Regions from separate parts of the Streptomyces sp. NPDC104307 genome, predicted to be linked through region 2. Evidence: riboswitches for the same ligand, from Rfam matches in the RefSeq annotation. Region 2 holds a riboswitch; each other region holds the start of a gene.
The links. Region 2 has a riboswitch for cobalamin ahead of metE (5-methyltetrahydropteroyltriglutamate--homocysteine S-methyltransferase). Riboswitches for the same ligand answer to the same signal wherever they lie in the genome.
Positions count from the first base shown of each region.

Region 1: linked by a shared signal. The riboswitch ahead of cobN (cobaltochelatase subunit CobN) and the one ahead of metE (5-methyltetrahydropteroyltriglutamate--homocysteine S-methyltransferase) in region 2 are both predicted to bind cobalamin.
Region 3: linked by a shared signal. The riboswitch ahead of ACZ601_RS04945 (FecCD family ABC transporter permease) and the one ahead of metE (5-methyltetrahydropteroyltriglutamate--homocysteine S-methyltransferase) in region 2 are both predicted to bind cobalamin.

Region 1 covers NZ_JBVJMU010000010.1:25,224-31,212, forward strand. The annotation lists gene cobN (cobaltochelatase subunit CobN) at 64-3,660, opposite strand; cobalamin riboswitch at 3,733-3,884, opposite strand; gene cobG (precorrin-3B synthase) at 3,932-5,293, shown strand; gene ACZ601_RS24090 (precorrin-8X methylmutase) at 5,418-5,989, shown strand, end outside.
Region 2 covers NZ_JBVJMU010000005.1:440,175-446,163, reverse strand. The annotation lists gene ACZ601_RS17040 (lactonase family protein) at 1-989, opposite strand, end outside; gene ACZ601_RS17035 (FUSC family protein) at 1,094-2,605, opposite strand; cobalamin riboswitch at 2,914-3,130, shown strand; gene metE (5-methyltetrahydropteroyltriglutamate--homocysteine S-methyltransferase) at 3,294-5,612, shown strand; gene ACZ601_RS17025 (ECF transporter S component family protein) at 5,643-5,989, opposite strand, start outside.
Region 3 covers NZ_JBVJMU010000001.1:1,213,854-1,219,842, reverse strand. The annotation lists gene ACZ601_RS04960 (hypothetical protein) at 1-385, shown strand, start outside; gene ACZ601_RS04955 (TetR/AcrR family transcriptional regulator) at 412-1,005, opposite strand; gene ACZ601_RS04950 (MFS transporter) at 1,063-2,379, opposite strand; cobalamin riboswitch at 2,622-2,767, shown strand; gene ACZ601_RS04945 (FecCD family ABC transporter permease) at 2,870-3,979, shown strand; gene ACZ601_RS04940 (ABC transporter ATP-binding protein) at 3,979-4,761, shown strand; gene ACZ601_RS04935 (ABC transporter substrate-binding protein) at 4,777-5,808, shown strand; partial or broken gene ACZ601_RS04930 (hypothetical protein) at 5,928-5,989, shown strand, end outside.

The sequences.
Region 1 (5,989 bases), on a different contig from region 2:
GCCCCCGGCCGCGCGAGCGGCCAGGGGCCCTTCATCCGTACGGCGGCCGGTGCGGCCGGTGGCTCAGTCCTCGCCCTCCAGATCGCCTTCCGTCTCCAGGAAGACCTGGCGCAGACCGGCGAGGACCTCCGGGTCCGGCTTCTCCCACATGCCGCGCGACTCGGCCTCCAGGAGACGTTCCGCGATGCCGTGGAGGGCCCAGGGGTTGGCGCGCTGGAGGAACTCGCGGTTGGCCGGGTCCAGGACATAGGTCTCGGTGAGCTTGTCGTACATCCAGTCGGCGACCACCCCCGTCGTGGCGTCGTAGCCGAAGAGGTAGTCGACGGTGGCGGCCAGCTCGAAGGCGCCCTTGTAGCCGTGGCGGCGCATCGCCTCGATCCACTTGGGGTTGACGACGCGGGCCCGGAAGACGCGCGAGGTCTCCTCGACCAGGGTGCGGGTCCGGACGGTCTCCGGCCGGGTGGAGTCCCCGATGTACGCCTCTGGGGCGGTGCCCTTGAGCGCGCGCACGGTGGCCACCATGCCGCCGTGGTACTGGAAGTAGTCGTCCGAGTCCGCGATGTCGTGCTCGCGGGTGTCGGTGTTCTTGGCCGCGACCTCGATGCGCTTGTACGCCGTCTCCATCTCCTCGCGGGCCGGTCGTCCGTCGAGTTCGCGGCCGTAGGCGTAGCCGCCCCAGACGGTGTAGACCTCGGCCAGGTCCGCGTCGGTGCGCCAGTCCCGTGAGTCGATGAGCTGGAGCAGTCCGGCGCCGTAGGTGCCGGGGCGGGAGCCGAAGATACGGGTGGTGGCGCGGCGTTCGTCGCCGTGCGCGGCCAGGTCCGCCTGGGTGTGCGCCCGTACGTAGTTCTGCTCCGCGGGTTCCTCCAGCGAGGCCGCGAGGCGGACCGCGTCGTCCAGGAGGCCGATGGTGTGCGGGAACGCGTCGCGGAAGAAGCCGCTGATGCGGAGCGTCACATCGATGCGCGGGCGCCCCAGTTCGGCGGCCGGGACCGCCTCAAGCCCGGTGACCCGACGCGAGGCGTCGTCCCAGACCGGGCGGACGCCGAGCAGCGCGAAGGCCTCCGCGACATCGTCGCCGGCGGTACGCATCGCGCTGGTGCCCCACAGGGACAGGCCGACCGAGGTGGGCCAGTCGCCGTTGTCGGTCCGGTAGCGCTCCAGCAGGGAGTCGGCCAGCGCCTGTCCGGTCTCCCAGGCGAGACGGGAAGGCACCGCCTTGGGGTCGACGGAGTAGAAGTTGCGGCCGGTCGGCAGGACGTTGACCAGGCCGCGCAGCGGGGAGCCGGAAGGGCCTGCGGGGACGAAGCCGCCGTTCAGGGCGTGGACGCAGTGGTCGAGTTCGTCGGTGGTGGCCGCCAGCCGGGGCACGACCTCGCGGGCGGCGAAGTCGAGGATGTCGGCGACGGGCCCGGGGTGTCCGGCGGCGACGTCTGCGACGGCCTCCGGCGCCCACTGCGCGTCCTCCATCGCCTGGACCAGGGCGCGGGCCTGCTCCTCCACCTCGTCGGCGGTGGTGCGGGTGGCCGCCGACTCGTCGAGACCGAGCGCCTCGCGCAGGCCGGGCAGGGAGGTGGTGCCGCCCCAGATCTGGCGGGCCCGCAGGATCGCCAGGACCAGGTTGACCCGGTCGGCTCCGGCGGGCGCGCCGCCCAGGACGTGCAGGCCGTCGCGGATCTGCGCGTCCTTGATCTCACAGAGCCAGCCGTCGAGATGCATGATGAACTCGTCGAAGCCCTCGTCCTCCGGGCGGTCTTCGAGACCCAGGTCGTGGTCGAGCTTCGCGGCCTGGATCAGGGTCCAGATCTGGGCCCTGATGGCCGGGAGCTTCGCCGGGTCCATCGCCGCGATCTGGGCGTGCTCGTCCAGCAGCTGTTCCAGCCGGGCCACGTCGCCGTAGCTCTCGGCGCGGGCCATCGGCGGTACGAGGTGGTCCACCAGGGTGGCGTGGACGCGGCGCTTGGCCTGGGTGCCCTCGCCCGGGTCGTTGACCAGGAACGGGTAGACGAGCGGGAGGTCGCCAAGCGCCGCGTCGGGGCCGCACGCGGCGGAGAGCCCGGCGTTCTTCCCGGGCAGCCACTCCAGGTTGCCGTGCTTGCCGAGGTGGATCATCGCGTCGGCGCCGAAGCCGTTGTCGTCCGCGGCGGCGGCGATCCAGCGGTAGGCGGCCAGGTAGTGGTGCGAGGGCGGCAGGTCGGGGTCGTGGTAGATCGCGATCGGGTTCTCGCCGAAGCCGCGCGGCGGCTGGATGAGGATGAGCAGATTGCCCCGGCGCAGGGCGGCGAGGACGATGTCGCCCTCGGGATTGCGCGAGCGGTCCACGAACATCTCGCCCGGAGCGGGGCCCCAGTGCTCCTCGACGGCCTCGCGGAGTTCAGCCGGCAGCGTCGCGTACCAGCGCCGGTAGTCGGCGGCCGGGATGCGGACCGGGTTGCGGGCCAGCTGCTCTTCCGTGAGCCACTCCTGGTCGTGGCCGCCCGCCTCGATCAGCGCGTAGATCAGCTCGTCCCCGTCACCGGAGGCGAGGCCCGGCACCTCCTCGTCACCGAAGTCGTACCCCTCGGCGCGGAGCCGGCGCAGCAGGGCGACGGCGCTCGCCGGGGTGTCGAGTCCGACGGCGTTGCCGATCCGGGAGTGCTTGGTCGGGTACGCGGACAGCACGAGCGCGAGGCGCTTGTCTGCGTTCGGGATGTGGCGGAGCCGCGCGTGGCGCACGGCGGTCCCGGCGACCCGGGCGGCGCGCTCGGCATCGGCCACGTAGGCCGGCAGGCCGTCCTCGTCGATCTCCTTGAACGAGAACGGGACGGTGATCAGGCGGCCGTCGAACTCGGGGACGGCGATCTGGCTCGCGGCGTCCAGCGGCGAGACGCCCTCGTCGTTGTCCTCCCAGTCGGACCGCGAACCGGTGAGGCAGAGCGCCTGGAGGATGGGCACGTCGAGGCCGGTGAGGGCGCCGGCGTCCCAGGACTCGTCGTCACCGCCGGCCGACGCCTCCGCAGGCCGGGTTCCGCCCGCGGCGAGCACCGTGGTCACGATCGCGTCGGCGGCCCGCAGGGCGTCGATCAGCTCGGGCTCCGGTGTGCGCAGCGAGGCGACGAACAGCGGCAGGGCGCGGCCGCCCGCGTCCTCGACGGCGCCGCACAGGGCGTCGATGAACGCGGTGTTGCCGCTCATGTGGTGGGCGCGGTAGTAGAGCACCGCGATGGTGGGGCCGTCCGTCGCGCGGGGCGTGCGCTCCAGCGGTCCCCAGGAGGGCGCCGGGGCGGGCGGTTCGAAGCCGTGGCCGGTGAGCAGGACGGTGTCGGAGAGGAAGCGGGCGAGCTGCTCCAGGTTGCCGGGGCCGCCGTGTGCCAGATAGGCGTGGGCCTCCGCGGCGATGCCGATCGGGACGGTGGAGGCGGCCATCAGCTGGGCGTCGGGGGCCTGTTCGCCGGTGAGGACGACGACGGGGCGGCCGGTGGCCAGCACCTGGTCGAGGCCGTCCTGCCAGGCGCGGACCCCGCCGAGGAGGCGTACGACGACCAGCTCTGTGCCGTCCAGGAGCTGCGGGAGGTCCTGGAGCGGGAGCCGGGAGGGGTTCGCGTAGCGGTAGGCGACCGGGCCGTCACAGGCGCGGGCGCTGAGCAGGTCGGTGTCTGACGTCGACAGGAGCAGGATCATGCGGCGTCTGGCCTTCCTCGGGGTATCCACGCCCCGGGCGGTGTCGGAATGGGACTCCCCTGCTCGGACGGGCCGAGTGGCACGGGGAAGGGAGTTCCTGACTCACCCGGCCGGTGCGGCCGGGATCACAGTGGCGGGACCGCGCCGGAATCGCACCGGGCTTCCTCCCCTGTCGCCGTCTGTGGCGACTACGGACCGCAAGGCCCGTCGCTAGGCATAGTAAGGGGCGGTCAAGAACTGGGAGGCATACGGATCTGATGAGATGGTCGGTATGCTCGCCGCCATGCCCCCGCCAGCCACTTTGCCCGTGCCCACAGGAGCCGCGCCGGTCCGTGACCGCGGTGACGCCTGCCCCGGCACGCTGCGGTTGCACCGGGCGGACGACGGTGCGCTGGCCCGGGTCCGGATCCCCGGGGGGGTACTGAGCGCGGCGCAGGCCGACGTGGTGCGGGAGTTGGCGGAGCGGCTCGGCGATGGTGAGCTGCATCTCACTTCGCGCGGCAATGTGCAGCTGCGCGGTCTGCCGCCGGACTGCGGCGGCGAACTGGCCTCCCGCATGGGTGAGTCGGGGCTGCTGCCCTCCGAGCGCCACGAGCGCGTCCGCAACATCGTGGCCTCCCCGCTGTCCGGGCTCGACGGCCGGGGGCAGCGGGACATCCGCCCGTGGCTGTCCGCGTTGGACGAGCTGGTGTGCGCGAGTGACCTGACGACCGAGCTGTCGGGCCGGTTCCTGTTCGCGCTCGACGACGGCCGCGGCGATGTGGACGCGCTCGGCGCCGATGTGACGCTGCTGGCGCGGGCCGACGGGGACGCGGCTCTGCGGATCGGCCCGGCCGAATCCGTGCTGCGGATACCCGGTGCGCACGCTCCCGCTGCCGCGCTGATCGCCGCCGAGACCTTCCTGGACACCGCGCGCGGCTCCGGCGTCTGGCGGGTGACGGATCTGCGCGCGGACGTCGGGATCCTCCTGGACCAGGTGGTCCGGCGGTTGCGCCAGGCCGGAATCCGCGCCACGCGCACTGCCGGACCCGTACACCCCGCGCAGCCCGCGGCTCCCGCTCCCGCTCCCGGCATCGTGGACGGACCGCACGAGACGGTCGCGCTGTGCGTCGGCGTACCCCTGGGCCGCGTCGGCGCGGAACAGTGGCGGGCGCTGACCCGCGCCGCCCGGCAAGGGGAGGGTGGCGGCGGCGAACTGCGGCTGACCCCCTGGCGCGGCGTCGTCGTACCGGGCGTGGAGCGCGCACGGGCCGCAGAGGCACTGGACGCTCTGGGGACCGCCGGCCTGATCACCGGGCCCCGCTCCCCCTGGACCGGAGTGGGGGCCTGCATCGGGCGCCCCGGCTGCGCCAAGTCCCTCGCCGATGTCCGGGCCGGGGCGACAGCGGCCCTGGGGCCCGTGGGCGCGCTGCCGGTGTACTGGTCGGGGTGCGAACGCCGGTGCGGCCATCCGCGGGGCGCGTGGGTCGATGTCGTCGCCGCCCCGGACGGCTACCGGGTCTCCCTGGTGCGCGACGGTGAACGGCACGCCCCGCAGCCCGTCGCCGACAGCCCGGCCGCTCTAGCGGCAGCCGTGGCCTCGGCCCGGGGCGGCCTGGACGAGCAGCGCCCCGCCCCGTGCCCCGGCACCTGACCTTTCCCACCGGCCGACCGCTCCCGGACCCGACCGACCCATTCCACGCCCGACTTCCATGCCCGACTTCCATGCCCGACTTCCATGCCCGACTTCCATGCCCGATGAAGAGAGCGACAGCACTGTGCACCAGTACGAGAAGGACGGACCGGCCATCTATCGCCAGTCCTTCGCCACGATCCGCGCGGAGGCCGATCTGTCGGGACTGCCCGCCGATGTGAGCCAGGTGGCGGTCCGGATGATCCACGCCTGCGGCATGGTCGACCTCGTACGCGATCTGGCCTTCACCCCGGACGTGGTGTCCCGTGCCCGTGAGGCGCTGCGGGCCGGCGCGCCCATCCTGTGCGACGTGGCCATGGTCGCCAGCGGGGTCACCCGCAAGCGGCTGCCCGCCGGCAACGAGGTCGTGTGCACCCTGTCGGACCCAGCGGTGCCCGGTCTCGCGGCGGAACTCGGCACCACCCGCAGCGCGGCCGCCCTGGAGCTGTGGCGCGATCGGCTGGACGGCGCGGTCGTCGCCGTCGGCAACGCGCCCACCGCCCTGTTCCGGCTGCTCGAACTCATCGAGGAGGGCGCGCCGCGCCCCGCCGCCGTCATCGGTGTGCCGGTCGGCTTCATCGGCGCGGCCGAGTCCAAGGACGCCCTGGCCGCACACGCGTCCGGGCTCGACCATCTGATCGTGCGCGGCCGGCGGGG
Region 2 (5,989 bases):
AACCAGGCGACGTTCCCGGACCGCTCATTGGCCGCGTACAGCCGTCGCCCGGTGGGGTCGAGCGCGAGGTCGCGCGGCCAGTGGCCACCGCAGCCCACCGTGGTGACCAGGGACGCCTTCTCGCCGGTGGCGTCGAGACCGAGCACCGAGATGCTGTCGTGCCCGCGAGTGGCCGCCCAGAGGAACCTGCCGTCGTGCGAGACGACGACCTCGGACGGGTAGCTCGCCGCGGCGCCGTCCCCGGTCGCCTCCGCGGGCAGCACGGGAGTCTCGCCGACCGCTTCGAGGACTCCGGCGGCGGCGTCCCACCGGCACACGGTGACCGTGGGTTCGAGCTCGTTCAGCACATAGGCGTGGGCGCCGTCGGGGTGGAAGGCGAGATGGCGCGGTCCGGTACCGGGCCGCAGCGCCGTCTCCCCGTGCGGGCGCGGCGCTCCGGTCTCCGCGTCGAGCGCGCAGATCCGTACCGAATCGGTGCCGAGGTCGACGCTCAGCACCCAGTTCCCCGAGGGGTCGGGGAGCACCTGGTGGGCGTGCGGGCCCTCCTGGCGGGTGGCGTCCGGCCCGCTCCCCTCGTGCTGGAGCACGCTGCTGGCGGCACCCAGTGAACCGTCCGCGCGCACGGGCAGCACGGTGACGCTGCCGGAGCCGTAGTTGGCGGTCAGCAGCCGGCCGCCCGCGAGGGTGAGGTGGGTGGGTCCGTCCCCGTCCACCGGCTGGAGGGCGCCGATCGGCCGGGGCGTGTCCTGGGTGACGTCGAGCGCCGCGGCCGCTCCCGGCTCGGTCTCGCTGACCGCGTACAGGACCGCGCCGCCGGGGCCCCCGCCCCGGCCCAGTACCAGGTAGGAGGGGTCGGGCACGGAATCCGTCGCGCCGAGGACGGTGAGCGCCCCGGTCTCCTGGTCCACGGCGGCGACGGTGATGCCCCGCCCGCCCGCCGAGGTGAAGGACCCGATGAATGCCCGTCCGGCACCGTTGCTGCTGTCCACCGCACTGCCTCTCTCCGCCGACTGACCGCGACAGTGGGGACCGTCGCGATCTTCCGCGGCGACGGTAGCAGTGCGGCGAGTGGTCTGGACCAAAGGGTGCGTTATCAGGCCGCGGCGAGCGGGGCCCTCGGCGGGCTGTGCAGCGGCGCGGCCAGCTCGGCCAGCGCCCGCTCCAGGCCGTGCAGGTGGGCGAGGGCGGGTTCCGTCACCCCGGCGTGCGCCGGATGTCCGGGGGCGAGCGGGGTGCGGGCCGGCCGCCCGGGAGCGGTCAGCGCCTCCACCGCGCTCTCGACGCGCCAGCAGGCGGCGGCGAGCCGGGCGTCGTGCGAGGCCTCCGGATCGGCGGCGACGGAGGCCAGTCCGCGCACCTCGCGCGCGCAGTCGTCGAGCAGCGCGAGGACCTGCCGCGCCCGTGCCTTGCGGGCCCTCACCGGGTTGAGGGGGTGCACCAGCGGCGCCAGCGACAGCCGTACCCGGCCGAGGATCGCCTCCAGCTCAGCAACGTGCCGGGGCGGGTCGGCGTCCTCGCTTCCTGCGAGCCGGGCAGCGGCCTCCGCCGTGCAGGTGTGCACGCACCGCAGGGCCCGCTCCACCCAGGCCTCGGTCACCGAGTGCGTGGTCACCGGCAGCACGAACAGCACCGCGAGTACGGCGCCGAGCGCACCGGCCCCCGTCTCGGTGACCCGGAGCACCAGAAGTCCCGCGTCGAGCACGCCGAGCAGCCCGTACAGCATGCTGGCCATCACGGTGACGGCCAGCATCATCCAGGTGTAGGAGACGGCGGCGGTGTAGAAGATCCCGAACACGCCCACCGCGACGACGACGGCGGCCACGACCGGCTCGTGGTGCAGCGGCACGGCCACGGCGAAGCCCAGCCCGATGCCGAGCACGGTCCCCAGGAATCGCCTGAACCCGCGCACCACGGTCTCGCCGCGAGAGGTCGTGGCCACGAACACCCACCAGGTGGCGCCGACCGCCCAGTACCAGCGCTGGTCGGAGAGCAGCTGGCCCACCGCGAGCGCGAATCCCGCGCCCAGGGTCGCCTGTACGGCCTGCCGCGTCGTGATGCGCCGCAGCCCCGTCGCTCCCGCGGGAAGGCCGACCGTCGCCGGGGCCGTGATCCGGCGCTCGTAGCACCACGCCCCGAACCGCACCAGGGACGACGCGAGGAGCGACAGCAGCACCGCCGCGTACAGCTCGGGCAGCTGGCCGGGCACGGTGTGCAGGAACTGGGCGGAGAAGTAGGCCATGAAGGCGAACACGCCCAGCGAGTGCCCGCGCGGCCCCCACCGCCGCGCGTACACCCCGGCCCCCACGACGGCGAGGAACGCCAGGTCGCGGGCGACGGGTACGTCGTGCAGCACGGCGGCGAGCGTGAGCACCGGGAGGCCGACGACGGGGAGCAGCGCGGTCGTCGTGGCCTGCCCGCGCACCGTCGGGTCGGTCACTGTGAACAGGGCGAGCAGCGCGGCCAGGCCCCCCGTGATGGCCGCCACCAGCGAGTGCCCCGCCGCCCCGCACAGGGCGACGGCGAGCCCGATGCCGAGCACGGCCCGGGACGCGAACCGCAGCCGGATCCGCCCGGGGTCGTGTGCGACGAACGCCCTCTTCAGCAAGTCGCCTCGCCCCTTTCGCGCATGACACCAGCGCAGACATGAGAAAGGCGCCACAGAGATCCCTGAGGGACCTGCAGCGCCATTGATGCCTCCATCTCAACACCTGGGGGGCTAATGGTTCAACTCAGACCCACTCCAATGAGCCAATGGCCCACTCATGCCCCACCTCGCCCGACCACGGCAGAGCCAACGGACCAGCCTGAGGACAGTCGGCACAGGAGGAGGAACGCGGCACTCATGGCAACGTCTCCGTCCCCTTCCGGATCCCGGAATGTGAACAGCGGCGCCGCTGCGACGGTCCACCCCCTAGGCTGGCCGGTGCAGCTGGTTCGCCCTGTCCGCCAGGCAGACGCGTCGCAAGAGGGAACCCGGTGTGAATCCGGGACTGCCCCGCAGCGGTAAGTGGGAACGACCGCCGTCATACGCACTGGATCCGTTCGGATCCGGGAAGCGACGGCCAGTAGGAGTCTGCCCCCGGCAGACGTGCCCGCGAGTCCGAAGACCTGCCCGTTGCCCGCACCCGAACCCTCGGACGCGGTTATCCCGGTGACCTCGTGGGCGGGTCGGCGTGCATACCAGACGGAGAATCCGCGCCGAGGCGTGTGCGATATCCGTCAGGTCCGTCATCCCTTCGCGTCCGTGTCCCGTCTCCGGGATGTTCAGGAGTCGTCTCGCGAAGGAGATTTCCGTGACACCCAAGCCCGCAGCCGCGGCAGCACGAGCCACCGTCCACGGCTACCCCCGACAGGGCCCGAACCGGGAACTGAAGAAGGCCGTCGAGGGGTACTGGAAGGGCCGCGTCAGCGCGGAAGCCCTCCGGGAGACGGCGGCGGAACTGCGCCGGTCCAACTGGAAGCGGCTGGCGGATGCCGGCGTCCATGAGGTCCCGACCGGCGATTTCTCGTACTACGACCACGTCCTGGACACCAGTGTCATGGTCGGCGCGGTCCCGCAACGGCACCGTGCGGCCGTCGCCGCCGACGCGCTCGACGGGTACTTCGCGATGGCTCGCGGCACCCAGGACGTGGCGCCGCTGGAGATGACCAAGTGGTTCGACACGAACTACCACTACCTCGTCCCCGAGCTCGGTCCTGACACCGTCTTCACCGCCGACTCCACCAAGCAGGTCACCGAGCTCAGGGAAGCCGTCGCACTCGGGCACACCGCCCGGCCGGTCCTCGTCGGCCCTGTCAGCTACCTCCTGCTGGCCAAGCCCGCCCCGGGGGTGGCGGCCGGCTTCGAGCCGCTCACCCTGCTGGACCGGCTGCTGCCGGTGTACGCGGAGGTGCTCGCGGATCTGCGTGCCGCCGGCGCGGAGTGGGTACAGATCGACGAACCCGCCCTGGTCCAGGACCGCACCCCGGCCGAGCTGAACGCCGCCGCCCGCGCCTACCGCGACCTCGGCGGCCTCACCGACCGGCCCAGGCTGCTCGTCGCCTCCTACTTCGGGCGGCTCGGTGAGGCGCTCCCGGTTCTGGCGAAGGCCCCGGTCGAGGGTCTGGCACTGGACTTCACCGATGCCGCCGCCGCCAACCTCGAAGACCTCGCCGCCGCCGGCGGGCTTCCCGGCAAGCGCCTCGTCGCGGGTGTCGTGAACGGCCGTAACATCTGGATCAACGACTACGAGAAGTCCCTCGCCACCCTCGCCACCCTCCTCGGCCTCGCGGACCGGGTCGACGTGGCCGCGTCCTGTTCCCTGCTGCACGTCCCGCTCGACACGGCGCCGGAGCGGGACATCGACCCGCAGATCCTGCGCTGGCTCGCCTTCGCCGAGCAGAAGACCGCCGAGATCGTCACGCTCGCGAAGGGACTGACCCTGGGCACCGGAGCGATCACCGCCGAGATCGCCGCCAACCGCGCCGACCTCGCGTCCCGCACCGGCTCCCCGATCACCCGTGACCCCGCCGTCCGGGCCAGGACCTCGGCCATCACCGACGCCGACGGCCGCCGCTCCCAGCCGTACACCGAGCGCGCCGCCGCCCAGCGGGCCCACCTCGGGCTGCCGCTGCTGCCGACGACGACCATCGGCTCGTTCCCGCAGACGAGCGAACTGCGCACGGCCCGCGCCGACCTGCGCGCGGGACGGATCGACACGGCCGGCTACGAGGAACGGATCAAGGCCGAGATCGGTGAGGTCATCGCCTTCCAGGAGAAGACCGGCATCGACGTCCTGGTGCACGGTGAGCCCGAACGCAACGACATGGTGCAGTACTTCGCCGAGCAGCTCACCGGCTACCTGGCCACCCAGCACGGCTGGGTCCAGTCCTACGGCACGCGTTACGTCCGCCCGCCGGTCCTCGCGGGCGACATCTCCCGCCCGGAGCCGATGACGGTGCGCTGGACCTCGTACGCCCAGTCGCTCACCGGGCGTCCGGTCAAGGGCATGCTCACCGGGCCGGTGACCATGCTGGCCTGGTCCTTCGTCCGTGACGACCAGCCGCTCGGCGACACCGCACGCCAGGTCGCCCTCGCCCTGCGCGACGAGGTCGACGACCTGGAGGCGGGGGGTGCTTCGGTCATCCAGGTCGACGAGCCCGCGCTGCGCGAGACACTCCCGCTGCGCGCCGCCGACCACGCCGGGTACCTGGAATGGGCCACCGAGTCGTTCCGCCTGACCACCAGCGGGGTACGGCCGGACACCCAGATCCACACCCACATGTGCTACGCGGAGTTCGGTGACATCGTCCAGGCCATCGACGACCTGGACGCCGACGTCATCAGCCTGGAGGCCGCCCGCTCGCACATGCAGGTCGCCCGCGAACTCGCCGCGCACGGATACCCGCGCGAGGCCGGTCCCGGCGTGTACGACATCCACTCACCGCGCGTACCCGACGCCGACGAGGCCGCGGCCCTGCTCCGCAAGGGGCTGAAGGCCATCCCCGCCGAGCGCCTGTGGGTCAATCCGGACTGCGGCCTGAAGACCCGCGGCTGGCCCGAGACCAGGGCGTCCCTGGAGAACCTGGTCGCCGCGGCCCGCACCGTCCGCGGCGAGCTGCCCGCCTCCTGATCGCGAAGGACTCGGGGCGGCGGCCGGAGGTTACGGGCGCCGCCCCGAGTCGTCCGGTCCGGCGGGCGTGAAGCGGACCGGGGCCTGGAAGCGGGCGCGTCGGGCGGCCCGGCGGAACGTGGTGAGTACCGCCGGGCCGGCCAGCGTGATGCAGACGAAGTTGGTGACGGCCCGGCCGGTGTCCCAGCCGAGGGAGGTGGCGAGGTCGAAGGCGAGGTAGCGGTGCCACTGCTCGGTGAACGGCAGCCCGGGAAGGTAGGCGAGGGAGCTGTTCGGGTCCAGGGAGAAGGGCCAGAAGGACAGGTTGAGCAGGAAGCCGAAGAGGTAGCCGGAGACCGAACCGTAGGTGGCGAGCATCAGGACCTCGCGGCGGCCGG
Region 3 (5,989 bases), on a different contig from region 2:
CCCGGCCGCCCCCGTCCACCTGGCGTCGCGCCGGCCCGGGGAGTCCGACGCGCACTCGCCCCTCTACCTCCTGGAGCGCCGGGTCGAACAGACGGTCCCGGCGGGCCGGGCCGCCCTCGGCATGCTCGGTGACGTCACCGCCGAGACCCGCCGCATCAGCCGTGCGGGCCTCCACACGGCCGCCGGGCTGCTGACCGCGCTGTGCGCCTCTGCGGCCCGCCGCGACCGGGACCACTTCGGCCGCCTCCTGCCTGCCGATACGGACGACTTCGCCCTGTACTGGCTCGCGGCCGCCCGTTATACGGCTGCCGTGGCCGAGTCCCTGTGCGCGGCGGCCTGGGGAGCCCCGCGGCCGGCCGGCGAAACGCCGTCACGCTCGCGGTAGGGGCCCGCGGGCGTACCGGGCGGCGTTCATGCCTCGGCGGGTGCGCCCGTGGCCGCCGCGATCAGGGCGGTCGCCGCGGCACGGGTGGCCGCGGCCACGCCGGAGCCGTGGTCCATCAGGGCGGAGATGCCGGCGCCGTCGTAGAGGATCTGGAGCTGGTGGCCCAGGGCGTCGGGGTCGGCGGCGCCCGCCTCGGTGGCGAGGCGGGTGAAGAGTCCGCGCATCCAGCCGCGGAAGCTGTCCGCCGCTTCCTGGACCAGTCCGCCGGGGCTGGCCTCCGCGCCGACGCGGATGAACGCGCAGCCGTGGAAGTCGGGCCGGTCGAACTGCCGTCCCTGGGAATCGAAGACCGCGAGCATCTGCTCGCGGGGCGTGTCGTGCTCCGCGACGGCCCGGGTGATCCGCTCTGCGGTGGCCGCGTGCCGGGTGTCCAGGTAGGCCCGGACGAGCTGCTCCTTGCCGCCGAAGGTGTTGTACAGCGACGCCTTGGCCACGCCCGCGTGCTCGATGACCCGGTCGATTCCGACGCTCTGCACGCCCTCGGCGTAGAACAGTTCGTCGGCGGCGGCGAGCAGGCGCTCGCGCGCCGACGGCTTCGCGGTGCTCCGGACACTCGCCATGGCGGTCACTCCTTCAGACAGATCTGTCTACATTATGCCCCGGCCCGGGGCCACCCCTCAGGCGCTGCCGCCGATCCGCTCGCCCGGCAGGACCGCCGCCCCGTCCCGGCCGCCGCGCACCAGCCCGAGCAGCGCGAACGCCGCGAGGACGATCACGGCGACGCCGTACTCCTGCGCGGTGGCGGCGAGTCCGCCCGCGTGGACGACGAGGAACCCGGCGATCACGGTGGGCACGCCCATCCCCAGGTAGGAGATGACGAAGAGCAGGGACAGCACCCCGGAACTCTCGTGCGGCCGGGCCAGCGGCATGACCGTACGGATGCCGCCCTGGAACCCGCTGCCGAAGCCGACGCCCGCGAGGGCGGTGCCGGCGAAGAAGCCGGTGGGGGAGGAGCCGCGGATCGAGGCGAGGGTGAGGGCCACCCCGGCGATCAGCGCGAGGATGCCGGTGAGCATCACCGTCCGGGTCGCCGCCTTGCGCAGGACCAGTACGGAGACGGCGGCCACCCCGGCGAGCACGAACAGGCTCAGCCCGCCCAGGACTTCGGACCCGGAACCGGTCAGCCGGCGCGCGAGGGACGGGCCCAGCGACCCGTACAGCCCGGCCAGCGCCCAGACGGCGAACAGCACCGGTGCGGCCACCAGCATCGGGCGGCGTACGGCGCGCGGCAGCTTGATCTCCGGGGCCAGGCTCGCCAGTGCCCCCGGCTTGCGGGTCACCGTCTCCGCCATCAGCGCGACGGCGACGGCCTGGACGACGAAGACCGCCAGCAGCCCCAGGTAGACCAGGTGCGTGGGGGCGGGCAGGAACTGGACGACGAGTCCGGAGACCAGCGCGCCGGTCGCCGTGCCGATGCCCGGGGCTACCGCGTTGGTGATCGTGCCGCGCGGCCGGTCGATGTCCATCATTCCCGCACCGATCGCGCCGAGCGCCGCGCCGGTCGACAGGCCCTGCACGATCCGGGCGGCCATCAGCGCCGGCACGCCGTCGGCGGTGGTGAACACGACCATCGAGAGGGCCTGCGCCGCCAGCGCGGCCAGCAGCACCGGCCGCCTGCCGACATGGTCGGAGAGCTTGCCCATGGTGAGCAGCCCGAGCAGCACGGCCACCGCGTAGACGCCGAAGACCACGGTCGTGGTGATCGGGTCGAAGCCCCATTCCGCCTGGTAGACCGCGTAGAGCGGAGTCGGTGCGCTGGAGGCCGCCAGGAACGAGATGGTGATCGAGGCGAGTACGTACAGCGCCACGTTCGGCGGCAGCCGCCGGCCCCGAGTGGATATGGCGGCGGGTATGGCAACGGATCCGGGGCCGGCGGGCGCCGCGTCCGATGCGCGGGCCGGTTTGGATATCGGGACGACCGAGGGATTCGTCATGACCATTCCCGTCCAGAGCATTGAGTAGACCTGTCTGTCTAGTTTCTTCAAAGAGGCTAGACAGACAGGTCTACTCAGGTCAAACGCGGTCGCGCACCGGCAGCCGCCAGTCCGAGCAGCAGACCGGGGTGGCCGTGCTCCGTCGCCCGTGTGGTGCTCCCGTCAGGGGCTTCTCCGGGTCGGGTCGGGGGCCGTTCAGGGGTGCTCGGGGGGTACTCCGGGGCGCCCGGGGCTCAGGGGCGAAAAGGAGGGCGCCGTGCCGTACCCGTAAGCTGATCACGCCCCGCGGGGGAAGTCCGGTCGAATTCCGGCGCTGACCCGCAACGGTAGGCGGAGCCCTCCTGATGGCTCCGCGAGCCCGATTACCCGCGGTGGTGAAGGCTCCTGTCAATTCGCCGTGGACTGCGAGAGGTGCTGCACAGGGCGCCTCGCGTCCGGGCCGCTCCTTCGATCGTGCAGGTGCACGGCCTGAGGTGAAAGCGATCCGACCGTGGTCACTCCCCTCGAACGCATACCCGCCCCGCCCTCGCGCGCGGCGCGCGCCGGTGGCGGGCCCGCCCCTCCCCGCCGCGTACCCCTGCCCCTGCTGGTGATCACGCTGTGTGTCCTGCTGCCGCTCTCCCTCGTCTGCGGCGCCGGAATCGGTGCCTCGGGGCTCTCCTGGGGAGAGGTGTCGCGCTACCTGTGGGCCGGCCTGACGGGACAGCGGATCGCTCCCGGCGAAGTCGCCGGATACACCATCGTGTGGGAGCTGCGCTTTCCACGAGCCGTGCTGGCCGCGGTCGTCGGAGCCGGACTGTCCGCGATCGGCGTCGCGGTCCAGGCCATGGTCCGCAACGCCCTGGCCGACCCGTTCGTCCTCGGCATCTCCTCCGGCGCCGCCGTCGGCGCGAACGCCGTACTCATCTTCGGGATCTTCGGCGCATTCGGTGTCTGGGCGCTGTCCACGGCGGCGTTCGTCGCCGCGCTCCTCGCGATGATGCTCGTATACGCGGTCGCCGGCACCGCGCGCGGACTGACCCCGCTGCGCCTGGTCCTGACGGGCACGGCCATGTACTACGGCTTCTCGGCCATCACGACGTTCATGGTGTTCGCCGCGGAACGGGGCGAGGCCGCCCGCTCCGCGATGATGTGGATGCTGGGCAGCCTCGGGGGCGCCACCTGGTCCTCCGTACCGATCGCCGCGGGCGCCACCATCGGCGGCCTCGCCCACCTCTGGTGGTCGGCGCGCCGGCTCAACGCCCTGGCGATGGGCGACGAGACCGCAGCCGCCCTGGGAGTGGACGCGGGCAGGCTGCGCAAGGAACTGTTCCTGGTCTCCGCAGCGGTCACCGGGGCACTGGTCGCGGTGAGCGGCGCGATCGGCTTCGTCGGGCTGATGGTCCCGCACGCCGCACGCATGCTGGTCGGCGCGGATCACCGCCGTCTGCTGGCCGTCGCACCGCTCGCGGGCGCCGTCCTGCTGATCTGGGTGGACATCCTCTCGCGCGTGCTGCTCGCCCCGGCCGAACTGCCGCTCGGCGTGCTGACCGCGATGATCGGCGTGCCGTGCTTCATCCTGCTCATGCGCCGCCGCTCCTACACCTTCGGGGGTGCGTGATGCGGATCGACATCGACGCGCTGACGGTCGAGATCGCCGGCGCGCGGCTGGTGGAGGACGTCACGCTGCGAGCGGGCGACGCTCAGCTCGTCGGCCTGGTGGGGCCCAACGGCAGCGGGAAGTCAACGCTGTTGCGCTGCGTCTACCGGGCGCTGAACCCCGCCACCGGAACCGTCCGGATCGGCGGCGAGGACCTGCACGCCCTGAGTCCGCGGGAGAGCGCCCGTCGGCTGGCCGCGCTTCCCCAGGAGTCGAGTCACGAGTTCGACTTCACCGTCGCCGAGATCGTGGCGATGGGAAGGATGCCGCACCAGGGACCGACGGCGCGCATGTCGGAGGAGGACCGGCGCACCTGTGAGGCGGCGCTGGCGGAGGTCGGGGCAGGCCACCTGGCCGACCGGGGCTTCCTGACCCTGTCCGGAGGCGAGAAGCAGCGGGTCCTGATCGCCCGCGCCATGGCGCAGCAGCCACGCGCGCTGGTGCTCGACGAGCCCACCAACCACCTGGACATCGCCCAGCAGCTGGAGGTACTGGCCCTGGTGCGTGCCAGCGGACTGACCGTGCTCACGGCGTTGCACGACCTCAATCTCGCCGCGCTCCACTGCGACGTCCTCCATGTCATCGACCGCGGCCGGATCGTCGCCTCGGGCGCCCCGCACGACGTACTCACCCCTGAACTGCTGGCCGAGGTCTTCGGCGTCCGGGCGCACCGCGTACCGCACCCGGAGACCGGCGCCGTACAGCTGATCTTCGACCGTCTCCTCCCCGTCGCCCGTTCCTAAGGAAGCACTGCCACCATGCCCAGCCCGATACGTCCTGCCGCAATCGGCCTCGCCCTCACCGCTGTCCTGGCCCTCAGTGGCTGCGGCGCCGAGATCACCCCACAGGACGGGAACGACGACAAGAGCGCACCCGCCGCCGGGGGCCACTACCCCGTGACCGTCGAGAACTGCGGTGAGAGGAAGACCTACGAGAAGGCCCCGCAGCGCGTGGTCACCAACGACGTCGGAATCACCGAGATCATGTTCGCCCTGGATCTCGAAGACCATATGGCGGGCTATGTGATGCCCGACGACAAGGGCGATCTGACATCCGTCCCCTGGAAGGGCGGCTACAAGAAGACCACCTGGCTGTCCAAGAAGACGATCAACAAGGAACTCGTCCTCGGCGCACGCGCCGACCTGGTCTTCGCGGGCTGGAACTACGGCTTCAACGAAGGGGACGGATTCACCCCGGCCGCCCTGAAGAAGGTGGGCGTCGACTCCTACCTGCTGAGCGAGTCGTGCCGCAACGGGCAGGGGAAGGCGCGAGGGGTGATGCCGCCGCTCGACGCGCTCTACACCGACCTCCGGAACCTGGGGAAGATCTTCGACGTCGAGAAGCGTGCCGAATCCCTGATCGCACGGTTCCGGAAGGAGGTCGCCCAGGCGCAGGCGACCGCCCTGAAGGGCGCCGACCGGCCGAGGGTGTTCCTCTACGACGACGGCCGCGACAAGCCGCTGACCTCGGGTGCCTACGCCGGACCGCACGACATCATCACCAGGGCCGGCGGCGACCACGTCATGAAGGACCTCAAGGACACCTGGACGACGGTGGGCTGGGAGACCGTCGTCGAGCGGGACCCCGAGGTGATCGTCATCAACAACTACGGGGACACCAGCGCGGAGCAGAAGCGGAAGTTCCTGGAGTCCTATCCGCCACTGGCCAATGTGTCGGCGATCAAGAACGACCGCATCGTGGTCCTCGACTACGTGGACCTCGTCGAGAGCCCGCGCAACCCGGCGGCCATCACCTCACTCGCGGCGGCTCTGCGGAAGGCCCGGAGCTGACCTGCGTCCGACCTGGGACAGCCCTGAGGTCTGCTTCCCGGCACCGCCGGCCCCGCCACCAGGGGCCGGCGGCCTACCCGTTCAACGGCGATCTCCCGGACTGCGACGGTCCGCCCCCGGTGACGGGCGAGGTGCGGGTACTGAAGACGGACGCCGATTCCGGTGCACCGCCGGCAGGCGC